3 regions of the Sphingomonas faeni genome follow, and region 2 is predicted to be linked to each of the others. Evidence: riboswitches for the same ligand, from Rfam matches in the RefSeq annotation. Region 2 holds a riboswitch; each other region holds the start of a gene.

Region 1 (4,265 bases), 1.1 Mb from region 2:
CATGCCGCGGCGATGATACGTATCTCACTCTCTACGCTCGCCTTCGTGTTGATTTCGTCTGGTAGCGCCGTCGCGCAGACGACCGCGACGCCTGCCGACCAATCGGCTGACATCGTCGTTACCGGGCGCGGACTTGCCGATGCGCCCGGTGATCGCGCCTACGACATCGTCACGATCGACCGCGATCGGATCCAGGCGAACGCAAGCAACCGGCTGGAGAGCGTGCTGGCCGACGTCGCGGGGCTCCAGCAATTCCGGCGCTCGGACTCGCGCAGTGCCAACCCGACCAGCCAGGGAATTTCGCTGCGCGGGATCGGCGGCAATGCGTCGAGCCGGGCGCTGCTGATCTTCGACGGTGTACCGCAGGCGGATCCGTTCGGAGGGTGGGTCGCGTTTCCGGCGTATGCGACGGGGCGGCTCGGGCGCATCCGTGTGACGCGTGGCGGCGGGAGCGGGTATCAGGGGCCGGGTGCGCTGGCCGGGTCTGTCGAGCTGGAAAGTGCGGCGCCGGATCAGGCGGCACCGTTCCAGGGCAGCGTTGCGTATGGCAGCCGCGATTCGGTCGATGCGCAGGGCTCTGCGGCGCTGGTGCGGGGCTCGGGGTTTGCGACCTTGTCCGGAGCTTACGCGCGAGGAGATGGCTTCACCCCGACGGTCGATGAGAGCCGCGGGATCGTCGATCGTCCGGCGCCATATGAGCAGGCGTCGGGGGCGCTACGGACGGTGGTCGGTATCGACGCGAAGACCGAACTGCAGATGAATGCGAGTGCGTTCACCGATCGGCGCGACCGGGGGAGCGACTTCACCGACAATAAGAGTGAGGGGGCGGATGCGAGCGTCCGGCTGATCGGGCGCGGGCGCTGGGGGTATTCAGCGCTGGCGTATCTGCAGACGCGGGCGTTCGCGAGCAGCTTCAACAGCATCAATGCCGCGCGGACGACCGCGATCCAGTCGCTCGACCAATATAATACGCCGGCGACCGGGCTCGGCGGGCGGATCGAGGTCCTGCCGCCGCTGGGCGAGAGCATTACGCTTCGCCTCGGGGCGGATGTTCGCGATGTCAGCGGCAAGACGCAGGAGCTTTATACCTTCGTCAACGCGGCGCCGACGCGGCGGCGCGAGGCTGGGGGGAGCACGACGACGACGGGCGTGTTCGCGGATGGGAGCCTGGTGGCGGGCGACTTCACGTTCAGTCTTGGCGGACGGGTCGATTGGTGGTCGATCGATGGCGGCTATCTGTCCGAACGGCCGCTCGTGGGCGGCGCTGCGTTGACCGATCTTCGGTATGCGGATCGAGACGGCAGCGAGACCACCGGCCGGGCGGGCGTGGCGTACCAGCCGGTCGAGGCGATTACGCTGCGGGTTGCCGGGTATCGCGGGTGGCGGTTGCCGACGCTCAATGAGCTGTATCGGCCGTTCCGGGTCGGCAACGACGCGACCGCGGCGAATGCGCTGCTGTCGCCGGAGCGGCTGACCGGCGTCGAGGGCGGGGTCACGCTGACGCCTGCGCCGGGGGTGAGCATCGCCGCGACGTATTTCTACAACCGGCTGAAGGATGCCGTGGCGAACGTCACGACGACCAATCCGGTACAGGTGTTGCCGGGGGTAGCAACCTACCGCGTTCGCCAGAACCTTGATGCGATCCGCGCGCATGGGTTCGAGCTGGATGCGTCATATCGGCCCGGTCCGGTCGGCATGCAGGCGTCGTGGTCGCATACGAACTCGACGGTCGAAGGGTCTGGGATCACCGCCGCGTTGGATGGCTTGCGACCGGCGCAGACGCCGCGCGATCAGGTGTCGGGAACGGTCGACTGGCGGCGCGATGCGGCGGCGGTGTCGCTGACGGTGCGGCATATCGGACAGCAGTTCGACGACGACCAGAATACGCGGGTGCTCGATCCGGCGACCACGCTGGATGCGTATGCGGCTTTGCCGATCATGCGGTCGCTGGTTGCGGAGTTCCGGGCGGAGAATTTCCTGAACGAGCGTGTCGAGGCGGGCATCAGCGGCGCGAACATCGTCGAGCGCGCGACGCCGCGGACGATCTGGGTAGGGTTGCGCTACGGGCTTCGGTAAATTCAACTCGCCCCGCCAATAAAACGAAGGCAGCGTGTTTCCCCGCGAAGGCGGGGACCCAGACTGGGCTCCCGCCTTCGCGGGAGAATAAGGAAGGGAAAGCGACGTCCCGACCAACACGCCACCACCCCGGCGAAGGCCGGGGCCCAATTGGAAAGGTGGCAATAACGAGCCACCGTGCTCCGCTATCGACGTCTCCCAATTGGGCCCCGGCCTTCGCCGGGGTGGTGCGATGGACCGTGAACCTGCTGACCCAGCGCTACCCGCCCTCAGGCGGGGGAGGATGAGTAGGCTCCGCGTTGACCCGTGCATACGCTGCGACTAATGCCACCACCGTGAAGGGTTCCCGGCGACGGGATCAAAAGGGAAGTCGGTGCGCGGATATGTCCGCAAGACCGGCGCTGTACCCGCAACTGTGACCGGATAGCGGCCACCCCGATATGCCACTGGGTTTCGACCTGGGAAGGCGGGGTGGGCGCGGTGACCCGGAAGCCAGGAGACCTGCCTCTCACGGTCGATCCACTGCGCGGGCGGGTGTCCGGCGCGGACGAGTGCTCCGGTCCAGCCGGGTTTCCTCGAGCGAGAGACGTCTGCCGCTCCCGCGAATGGTCGCGGGCGGTTCTGCCAGGACGTGCCCCATGACGAAATTCTTCCTTCTGCTGAGCGCCGCGGCGATTGCAGCGCCTGCTCATTCCCAGACTAGTCCCGATAGCGACGCCCCCGAAGTCGTCGTCACCGCGACCCGCGCCGCGCAACCGCTAAGCGAAATCGGCCAGGCGGTAACGGTCATCGACCGTGCCGAAATCGAGCGTCGGCAGACCACCGTGCTATCCGACCTGCTCGCGACCACGCCCGGCGTCACGGTGACCCGCAACGGCACGGTCGGCGCGCTTACCAGCGTCCGCATCCGCGGCGCCGAGGCGGACCAGACCTTGGTCGTGATCGATGGCGTCCGCGTCAACGATCCGTCGTCGACCGGCGGTGGCTTCAACTTCGGCAATTTGCTGTCGAGCTCGGTCGAGCGGATCGAGGTGTTGCGCGGGCCGAACTCGGTGCCGTGGGGCAGCCAGGCGATCGGCGGCGTCGTCAACATCATCACCGCCGCGCCGACCGAAGGCGTGCAGGCGCGCGCCAACGCCGAATACGGCTATGCCGACAGCGTGTTCGCGAGCGCCGGCGTGTCGGGCAAGTCGGGTCCTGTGTCCGGATCGCTGACCGGCGGATATTTGCGCACCGACGGCATCTCGTCGGCGACTAGCGGCACCGAGCGCGACGGCTATCGCCAATATGGCGCTACCGGGCGGGTCGGCGTCGAGTTCGCGCCGGGCATCGGCCTCGACCTGCGTGGCTATTTCGCGGACAGCCGTGTTGCGATCGACGGATTCCCGGCACCCGATTACGTGTTCGCCGACACCCCCGAATATTCGAAAACGCGCGAGGCGTACGGTTATGCCGGGCTGCACGCGAACCTCGCCGATGGTCGGTTCAACAACCGCGTGGCGTTCACGATCGCCGATATCAACCGCGACAATTACGACCCGAGCTTTGGTAACGATCCGTCGTTCATCGGTCGCGGCCGTAGCGAGCGCTATGAATATCAGGGTGACTTCCGGCCACTCGACCAGGTGCGCGTCGTTGCAGGCGTCGAGCGCGAAGACAGCCGCTTCAACGACGGCTTCACCTTCGCGGATACCGGGATCACCAGCGTGTATGGCCAGCTGATCGTCAAGCCGCTCGACGTCCTTACGATCACCGGCGGCGTCCGCAACGACGATCACGACGATTTCGGCAGCCACACCACGTTCGGCGCGAACGCCGCGCTGGCATTGCGCACCGGCACCACCGTCCGGGCAAGCTACGGCGAAGGCTTCAAGGCACCGACCTTGTACCAGCTCTTCTCCGACTACGGGAATCGCGACCTCGATCCGGAGACCGCGCGCAACTTCGATATCGGCGTCGAACAGGCGTTTCTCGGTAATCGTGCCCGCGTCGGCGTTACCTATTTCAATCGCCGCACGCGCAACCAGATCGACTTCCGGGATTGCAGCCCGAGCGAGCTGACGACGCCCGGTTCGATCTGCGCCAACCGTCCGTTCGGCGTCTACGACAACGTCGCGCGTGCCGAAGCGGACGGCGTCGAATTCACCCTCGCGCTGCGCCCGGTCGATGCGCTGACGCTGACCGCGAAC
Region 2 (4,265 bases):
CGGTGGAACCGAGCCTCCGGGGTGGGGTTAGAGGAATTCCGGGGGCGTGCCAATGCACTCCACCTCCGTCATCCTGACGAAAGTCAGGACCCAGAGCCACGCACGATTCGGTGCTTGGCTCTGGGTCCCGGGTCGAGCCCGGGATGACGAAGGTAATATTACCCGTGCACCACCTCGATCTCGTCGAAGCGTTTCCAGCGGTAGATGGCGAAGCTCAGGACCCAGCACAGCACGAACAGGCCGATGATCGCGAAGCCGAGGCCGTTGAAGTTCTCGCCGAGTGCGGCTGCCAGATCCCAGATGCCGCCGGTCAGGCCGAGCTTTGCGCCGAGCAGCGCGAGCGTCTCGATACCTCCGATCGCGATCGCGACTATGGCGGAGATCAGCGTGATGGTGATGTTGTAATAGAGCTTGCGGATCGGCTTCACGAACGCCCATTCGTACGCGCCTAGCATGACGACGCCGTCCGCCGTGTCGACCAGCGCCATGCCGGTCGCGAACAGCACGGGGAGGACGAGCACGGTGCCGATCGACAGACCGTCGGCGGCCTGGCTCGCGGAAAGGCCGAGGATCGCGACCTCCGTGGCGGTGTCGAAGCCGAGGCCGAACAGGAAGCCGAGCGGGGCCATGTGCCAGCTTCGGGTCACCAGCCGGAACATCGGGCGAAACAGCCGCGCGAGCAGGCCGCGACTGCCGAGCAGCAGGTCGAGATCCTCCTCGACATAGGTGCCGCCGCCGCGGACGTGGCCGAAGGTGCGCCAGACCGAGCGGAGGATGATGAGGTTCATCGCGGCGATCGTGAAGAGGAACAGCGCGGAGATCATCGTCGCGACCACGCCGCCGACCTGCTTGAACGCCTCGAACTGCGACAGTGCGCTGGCGGTGAGTGCGATCGCGACGGCAGCGATGAGCACGATCCCCGAATGGCCGATCGCGAACCAGAAGCCGACGGCGATCGGGCGCTGGCCTTCCTGCATGAGTTTGCGGGTTACGTTGTCGATCGCGGCGATGTGGTCGGCGTCGACTGCGTGACGCAGGCCCAATCCCCAGGCGAGCAAGGTCGTGCCGAGCATGAGGGGCTGCGCGTGGAACAGCGAGAATGCCCAGCCCCAGGCGGCGATATTTGCCGCGACCAGCCCTGCGAACAGCCAGCCGATGCGCTTGCGGGTCGAAACCCGCGTCGATCTCTCGAATGTTGAAGTCGTCATGCACAAACCCCGCAGCGTCCGACGAGGACCGGGGCCTGCCGCGAACGGCCGGGACATACGACGACCGGACGCCATGAGCGGCCGACGCACGACGCCGATGCGGCCCCCGCCACATGGTCGTCGCTCAGCCAGTGTCACGCAGGCGGCGTTCACCGTGCCTCGGCCACCCCCTGGACCGGGACAAGAGCGACCAGACGCCGGCAGGTCTCCTGGCTCGCGGGTCGTTGCTCGATGCACGCCTTCCCAGGCTTTGCGGCCCAGTGGCTGCCCTCGCGTAGAGGGCTCGTGCGTCTCGCTCGCCGCTTACAGTTGCAGGGACAGCCGCGGCATAGGACGGCGAACCGTCCGCACCGCATTCCCAATCAAGCCCTTCCGGGCACCGACGCGATCACGGGAAACGGCTGGAAGCCGCATCCCGCGCGATCGGTACCCTGCTTTCGCCAATGTGCCAACGGGCGTGCCAACGGGCGTGCTATTTCGCGACGCCCAGCTGTTGCAGCATGAACGCCTGCCATTCCGAATTCTGGCGATAGCGTTCGAAGCGGCCGGACTTGCCTCCGTGCCCTGCCTCCATGTTGACGCGGAACAGCAGCGGGTTCTTGTCGGTCTTCAGTTCGCGGAGCTTGGCGACCCATTTGGTCGGCTCGTAATATTGCACCTGGCTGTCCCATAGCCCGGTGCCGACGTAGAGTGCCGGATACGCCGTCGCCTTGACGTTGTCGTACGGCGAGTAGCTCAGCATGTAGTCGTACGACGCCTTCTGCGCGGGGTTGCCCCATTCGTCGTACTCGAACGTCGTCAGCGGGATCGACGCGTCGAGCATCGTCGTAACCACGTCGACGAACGGGACCTGCGCGATGATCAGTTTGTAGTCCGCCGGCGCCATGTTCGCGACGCCGCCCATCAGCAGCCCGCCCGCACTGCCGCCCATCGCCGCGACGCGGTCCTTGGCGGCGTATTTTTGCGCGACGAGATAGCGGGTGACGTCGATGAAGTCGGTGAAGCTGTTCTTCTTGTTGAGCAGGTGGCCGTCGTCATACCAGCCGCGGCCCATCTCCTGCCCGCCGCGGATATGCGCAATCGCGTAGACGACGCCGCGATCGAGCAGGTCTATGCGGCCAGGGTCGACGGCGGGGTCGCTCGAGATGCCGTAGCTGCCATAGGCGTATTGGAAGAGCGGCGCGGTGCCGTCGCGCTTGGTGCCCTTGGCGTAGACCAGCGATACGGGGATCCGCGTGCCGTCTCGCGCGGGCGCCCAGACGCGTTCGGTGACGTATTTTGCGGGGTCGTATCCCGGCACCGGGGCGACCTTCAGCGCGCGCCGCTCGCCGGTTTTGGCGTTGACCTCGTAGGTGGTGGTCGGCGTGACTAGCGATCCATAGGTGTAGCGGACCCACGGCGTTGCGATTTCCTCGTTGACGTCGAGCGACATGCGATAGGCGGGTTCGTCGGCGGTGACCGCAGTCGACTTGCCCGCATCGTTCAGGACGCGGATCATGCGGTTGCCGCCCTCGCGTTGGTCGATCGCGACGAAGCCTTCGAAGGGCTTGAAGCCCTCGATGAAGACGGTGTCGCTGGCGGGCGTCAGGTCGCGCCATGCGGCCGTTCCCTTGGCGAGATCGGCATCGGCGACGGTGACGAGCTTGTAGTTCTTCGCGTCCTTGTTGGTGCGGATGATCCAGCGGTTGCCGATGTGATCCGCGCCGTAGCGGAACTCGCGCGCCCTTGGGGCGACGATCGTGAAGCTGGTTGGCGCGGCGGCGGCAGCGCAGCGTTGCTCGTCGCTGACCGTGCTGCTCACGCCGATGCAGACGAACTTGTCATCGGCGGTGCGCGAGACGCCCATCGAGTAGGTGTCGTCCTTTTCTTCGTACAGCAACCGGTCGCTGGCGGCGGGTGTGCCGAGGACGTGCGCCTTCACGCGGTAGCCCCGGAGCGTCACCGGGTCCTTCTCGACATAGAGAATGGTCTTGTTGTCGTCCGCCCAGACGACGTTCGGCTCGATGTTCGAGAGCGTGTCGGCGATCGCCGCACCGGTGGCGAGGTCCTTCACCTTGAGGACGTATTGGCGACGGCCGACGGTGTCTTCGGCCCAGGCGACGCGGGCGTTGTCGGGGCTCACCGCCCAGTCGCTGAGCGCGAAGAAGCTGTGGCCCTTCGCCATCGCCGGCTCGTCGAACAGCGTTTCGGCGGGCGCGGTGCGGCTGCCCTTGCGGCGCTCCAGGATCGGGTAATCCGCGCCGGTCTGGAACCGTGAGCCGTAATAATAGCCGTTCTTCGCATACGGCGCCGAACTGTCGTCCTGCTTGATATGCGAGACGGTCTCTTCGTAAAGCTTGGCCTGGAGCGGCTTCAGCGAGGCGAGCTCCGCGTCGGCATAGGCGTTCTCGGCGGCAAGATAGGCGAGCATCTCGGGGTTCTTCCGCGTGTCGTCGCGCAGCCAGTAATAGTCGTCCTCGCGCGCGCCATTGGGCGACGTCACCTGGAACGGCTTCTTCGCCACGCGCGGGGGCTGGACCTGCGCCACCGCCGCCGTCGAGACCAGCGCCACGCCGGCCAGCATCATGTACCGTATCGTCATTGTGCGACTCCCTGTGTTGCCGCAGTTGCTGTGGCCGGCTTCCGGTATCGATCGAACCAGGCGATGATCGCCGACGCCTTGGCCGCGGATTGCGACGGGCGTGCGGCGAGGCCGCCGTGGCTTGCGCCCGGCACCTTCACCAGCGCGGTCGGCACGCCGCGGATCTGGAGCGCCGCGTAATATTGCTCGGATTCGCTCACCGGCGTCCGGAAATCGTCGCCACCGACCACCACCAGCGTCGGTGTCTTGACGTTGCCGACGATGCTCAACGGCGAGCGGTTCCAATAGCTCATCGGATCCTCCCACGGCAGCTTGGTGAACCAGTAGCGCGAGGTGAACAGCGTGTTGTCCATCGTCAGCGCCTCGCTGATCCAGTTGATCACCGGTTTCTGCGTCGCGGCGGCCTTGAACCGGTCGGTCTTGCCAACGATCCAGGCGGTCAGCAGCCCGCCGCCAGAGCCGCCGGTCACGAACAG
Region 3 (4,265 bases), 200 kb from region 2:
GTTCCCGCCAGCGTGGATCGACCTCGACCGAAACGCCGCGCGGCCCACCGATCTCATCCGCACAGGCACGCGCGCGGATCAGATCGGATGCTCTGATTCGTTCCACCGCGATGCCCTTCGCGCGTGCGACGCAGGCGGCGATCCCTGCCTCGGTTGCCGGGTCGTCGGTTCGCCCAAGCAACCGACCCGCCACCGCGGGCGCACCATGCCGCATCAGGTACAGCATGTACGCGCTCACGCCGCCGAAACGCCCGCCTCGGCGAACGTCGCCATCTCCGCATGGACCGCCAGTGCCGCGCGGACGAGCAACGTCGCGGTAGCTGCTCCGCTGCCCTCACCCAGCCGCATGCCGAGCGATAGCAACGGCTCGAGCCCCATGCGCTTGAGCAAAAGACGATGCCCCGGCTCGGCCGAGACATGCCCGGCAAGGCAATGCGCGAGAATGTCGGGGCACGCAGCAGCCAACGGTGCCACAGCCGAACAGCAGATGAAGCCGTCGAGCATCACCGGCACGCTCGCCTGCCGTGCCGCGACCACCGCACCCGCGATCGCCGCCAGTTCGCGTCCGCCGAGCCGCCGCAAGATCTCGAACGGCGTGCCCAGTGCATCCCGGTGCAGCGCGACCCCAGCCTCGACGACGGCGATCTTCCGTGCGATGCCCTCGCCATCGACGCCGGTACCCGGCCCTACCCAGTCGCTCGCCGCCCCGCCCAAGCTCGCCAGACATAGCGCCGCAGCGGTAGTCGAATTGCCGATCCCCAGCTCGCCGAGCACGAGCAGATCGGGCGCATCCGCGACAGCCGCCGCGCCAGCGTTGATCGCGCCGAGGCACTCCTCCTCCAACATCGCCGGGGCTTCGGTGAAGTCTGCGGTCGGCCGGTCGAGATCGAGCGATACGATCTTCAGCTCAAGGCCCGCCGCGCGCGACAGCGCGTTGATCGCCGCGCCGCCATGCTGGAAATTGGCGACCATCTGCGCGGTGACCGAGGCCGGGAACGCACTCACACCGCGCGCGACGATGCCGTGATTGCCTGCAAACACGACCGCACTACCGCGATCGAGCCGAGGCAGCGGGTTAGCCTGCCAGCCGGCCATGAAGACCGCGATATCCTCCAGCCGCCCGAGCGAGCCTGGCGGCTTGGTCAGTTCCCCCTCCCGGGTGATCGCCGCGGATCGCGCCGCGGCGTCCGCCTGCGGCAAGCCGCGCAAGGCCGCCAGAAACGCGACGGGCGTTGCGAATGCGGTCATTCGACGACGAACCCAGCGGGCGGCGTGCGCGTGATGAAATGGCCCTTCACACCCTGCGGCCATTGCTTGAACGGCACCTGCCCGAACGCGCTGTCGCCGTAGAGCCGCGCGTAATCGAGGATCGCGCGCGCGGAATCCTCGGTCGGCTCGAACCGGCCGAGCACATAGCCGACCTTGGCGGGTGCGCGCAGGTGGATCGTGCAGAAATCCTGGCACGCGAACAGGCACGGCATCTCCTGCACGGTGACGTCGGCATAAGCGGGATCGCTCGCCTGTACTGCCTTTAACGCGCTGACCAGCCGCGCGCCGCCGCGTTGGCCCTGCTCGTCGTCGCGCGCGTCCGCGGAATGGCGACACGTATTGCACGCGACCACCGCGACGCCGTCCTCGACCGACTTCAGCATGTCCGTTCCAAGACGATCGCAACTTGATGTGAACCTGGCATAGTTACCCCTTCGGACAGTCGATCCCGCACCGCGCGAGGGGCAAAAGGCGCACGCCTCCGGCCTCCGCGCGACGCGAAGCGATGTCGTCGCTCGGGGTGTTACCCGTCCGTTCGGCGCACCCTGGCCGGACGAAAGACGACCGCGACAGGCAGGTCTCCTGGCTCGCGGGTCAACGCCGTCCGAGCCGCCTTCTCGGGAGTATCCCAATGGCATGTGGCACGATGGCTCGCCGCGTACAGTTGCAGGGGCAGCCGGGTGTTTCCCGTTCCCATTTTCATTTCCCTACGCGTTGCCGCCTCGGGAAAACCTGTCGCAAGTCGAGCGATAGGCGCGGGGCTGGGGGGACGCAAGATGGCGGCGCGCCGTTGGGCGCTCGCTCCAGCAGTTCCACCAATCCGCCGTCATCCTGACGAAAGTCAGGACCCAGGGTAACGGGCGGTAGCCTTCGTGGCTCTGGGTCCTGACTTTCGTCAGGATGACGTAGCATTTTTGGCTAGCGCCGTGACCGGCAGAACCTTCGCGTGAAATCGCCTTAGAACTCCACGCCCGCTTGAGCCTTCACCCCCGACCGGAACGGATGCTTCACCTGCGTCATCTCGGTTACCAGATCCGCCGCCTCGATCAGCGCATCCGGTGCGTTCCGCCCCGTCACCACGACATGCGTCATCTCGGGCTTGGCCGACAGCACCGCCAGCACCTCGTCGACCGGCAGATACTCATACCGCAACACGATGTTCAGCTCGTCCGCGACCACCATCGCATAAGACGAATCGGCGATCATTCGCTTCACCTCGTCCCAACCCTCGCGCGCCACCGCGATATCCCGCGCGCGGTCCTGCGTATCCCAGGTGAACCCCTCGCCCATCGGCTTGAACTCGCACAGGTCCGGAAACGCATCGAAGATCGCCTTCTCGCCGGTCGCCATCGCGCCCTTGACGAACTGCACCACGCCGACTTTCCGCCCATGCCCGATCATCCGCACCGCCATGCCGAACGCGGCGGTCGACTTGCCCTTGCCCTTGCCGGTGTGGACGATGATCAAGCCCTTCTCGATCGTCTTGCTCGCGACGATCTTATCGTGGACCTCCTTGCGCTTAGCGCTCTTGGCATTCTGCTCGTCGTCGGTCCGCATGATCATGTCCTCTCCTGCACCCGATGGCGGATCGCGGCGCGCGGCGCTAGAGCGTCCCCCATGCTCCGCATCACCGATCTCAAGCTCCCGCTCAACCACGCCGACGAAGCGCTCCCCGCCGCGATCCGCGATCGCCTGCGCGTCACCCCGCGCGACCTGATCCGCTACACGATCGCGAGGCGCGCGCACGATGCACGCGACAAGATGGACATCCAGCTCGTCTATTCGGTCGACGTCACGCTGAAGAACGAGGACACCGTCCTCACCCGCTTCCGGAAAGATCGCCACGTCCAGCGTACCCCGGACACCGGCTATCGCTTCGTCACCAAAGGCGGTCCGAGCTACACCGGCCCCCGCCCAGTCGTCGTCGGCGCAGGGCCCTGCGGCCTCTTCGCCGGCCTGATCCTAGCGCAGATGGGCTTCCGCCCGATCATCCTCGACCGCGGCAAAGTCGTCCGCGAGCGTACCAAGGACACCTGGGGCCTCTGGCGCAAGAGCGTCCTCAACCCTGAATCCAACGTCCAGTTCGGCGAGGGCGGCGCCGGCACCTTCTCCGACGGCAAGCTCTGGAGCCAGATCAAGGACCCGCGCCACTTGGGTCGAAAGGTCCTGACCGAGTTCGTCAAAGCCGGCGCGCCGCCCGAAATCCTCACCGAAGCGCACCCGCATATCGGCACCTTCCGCCTCGTCACGATGGTCGAGAGCATGCGCAAGACGATCGAGGCGCTCGGCGGCGAGTACCGCTTCTCGACCCGCGTCGACGGCCTAGACATCGTCGAGGAGGCCGGCACGCGGCAATTACGCGGCCTCCACCTGAGCACCGGCGACTATCTCGAAGCCAACCACGTCGTCTTCGCGGTCGGCCATAGCGCGCGCGACACGTTCGAGATGCTGCACGCGAAGGGCGTGCATGTCGAGGCGAAGCCCTTCTCGATCGGCGTCCGCATCGAACATCCGCAATCCTGGATCGACGAAGCCCGCTTCGGCCCCTGCGCGGGCCACCCCGATCTCGGCGCGGCGGCGTACAGCCTGTCGCACCACTGCAAAAACGGGCGTACCGTCTATAGCTTCTGCATGTGCCCGGGCGGCACCGTCGTCGCAGCAACCTCCGAAGAGGGCCGCGTCGCGACCAACGGCATGAGCCAATATTCGCGCAACGAACGCAACGCGAACTCGGGGATCGTGATCGGCATCGACCCCGAGCGCGACTATCCCGGCCACCCGCTGGCGGGAATCGAACTGCAACGCCACTGGGAGTCGCGCGCCTATGTCGCGGGCGGCTCGAACTACAAGGCTCCCGCGCAACGGATTGGCGATCTGCTCGCGGGGCGCGCGTCGACCGCGCCCGGCTCGGTGATCCCGTCGTACAAGCCAGGCGTGCACATGACCGACCTGTCCGAATGCCTGCCGGAGTTCGCGATCACCGCTTTGCGGGAAGC

The links. Region 2 has a riboswitch for cobalamin ahead of QFZ54_RS05310 (HoxN/HupN/NixA family nickel/cobalt transporter). Riboswitches for the same ligand answer to the same signal wherever they lie in the genome.
Region 1: linked by a shared signal. The riboswitch ahead of QFZ54_RS10205 (TonB-dependent receptor plug domain-containing protein) and the one ahead of QFZ54_RS05310 (HoxN/HupN/NixA family nickel/cobalt transporter) in region 2 are both predicted to bind cobalamin.
Region 3: linked by a shared signal. The riboswitch ahead of QFZ54_RS06175 (DUF1636 domain-containing protein) and the one ahead of QFZ54_RS05310 (HoxN/HupN/NixA family nickel/cobalt transporter) in region 2 are both predicted to bind cobalamin.

Annotation. Positions count from the first base shown of each region.
Region 1 covers NZ_JAUSZF010000001.1:2,201,798-2,206,062, reverse strand. Annotated here, with positions in the region: gene QFZ54_RS10210 (TonB-dependent receptor) at 13-2,076, shown strand; cobalamin riboswitch at 2,400-2,599, shown strand; gene QFZ54_RS10205 (TonB-dependent receptor plug domain-containing protein) at 2,715-4,265, shown strand, end outside.
Region 2 covers NZ_JAUSZF010000001.1:1,134,123-1,138,387, forward strand. Annotated here, with positions in the region: gene QFZ54_RS05310 (HoxN/HupN/NixA family nickel/cobalt transporter) at 159-1,208, opposite strand; cobalamin riboswitch at 1,391-1,607, opposite strand; gene QFZ54_RS05315 (S9 family peptidase) at 1,681-3,789, opposite strand; gene QFZ54_RS05320 (alpha/beta hydrolase family protein) at 3,786-4,265, opposite strand, start outside.
Region 3 covers NZ_JAUSZF010000001.1:1,330,396-1,334,660, forward strand. Annotated here, with positions in the region: gene QFZ54_RS06165 (histidine phosphatase family protein) at 1-238, opposite strand, end outside; gene cobT (nicotinate-nucleotide--dimethylbenzimidazole phosphoribosyltransferase) at 235-1,248, opposite strand; gene QFZ54_RS06175 (DUF1636 domain-containing protein) at 1,245-1,652, opposite strand; cobalamin riboswitch at 1,825-2,020, opposite strand; gene cobO (cob(I)yrinic acid a,c-diamide adenosyltransferase) at 2,227-2,832, opposite strand; gene QFZ54_RS06185 (NAD(P)/FAD-dependent oxidoreductase) at 2,887-4,265, shown strand, end outside.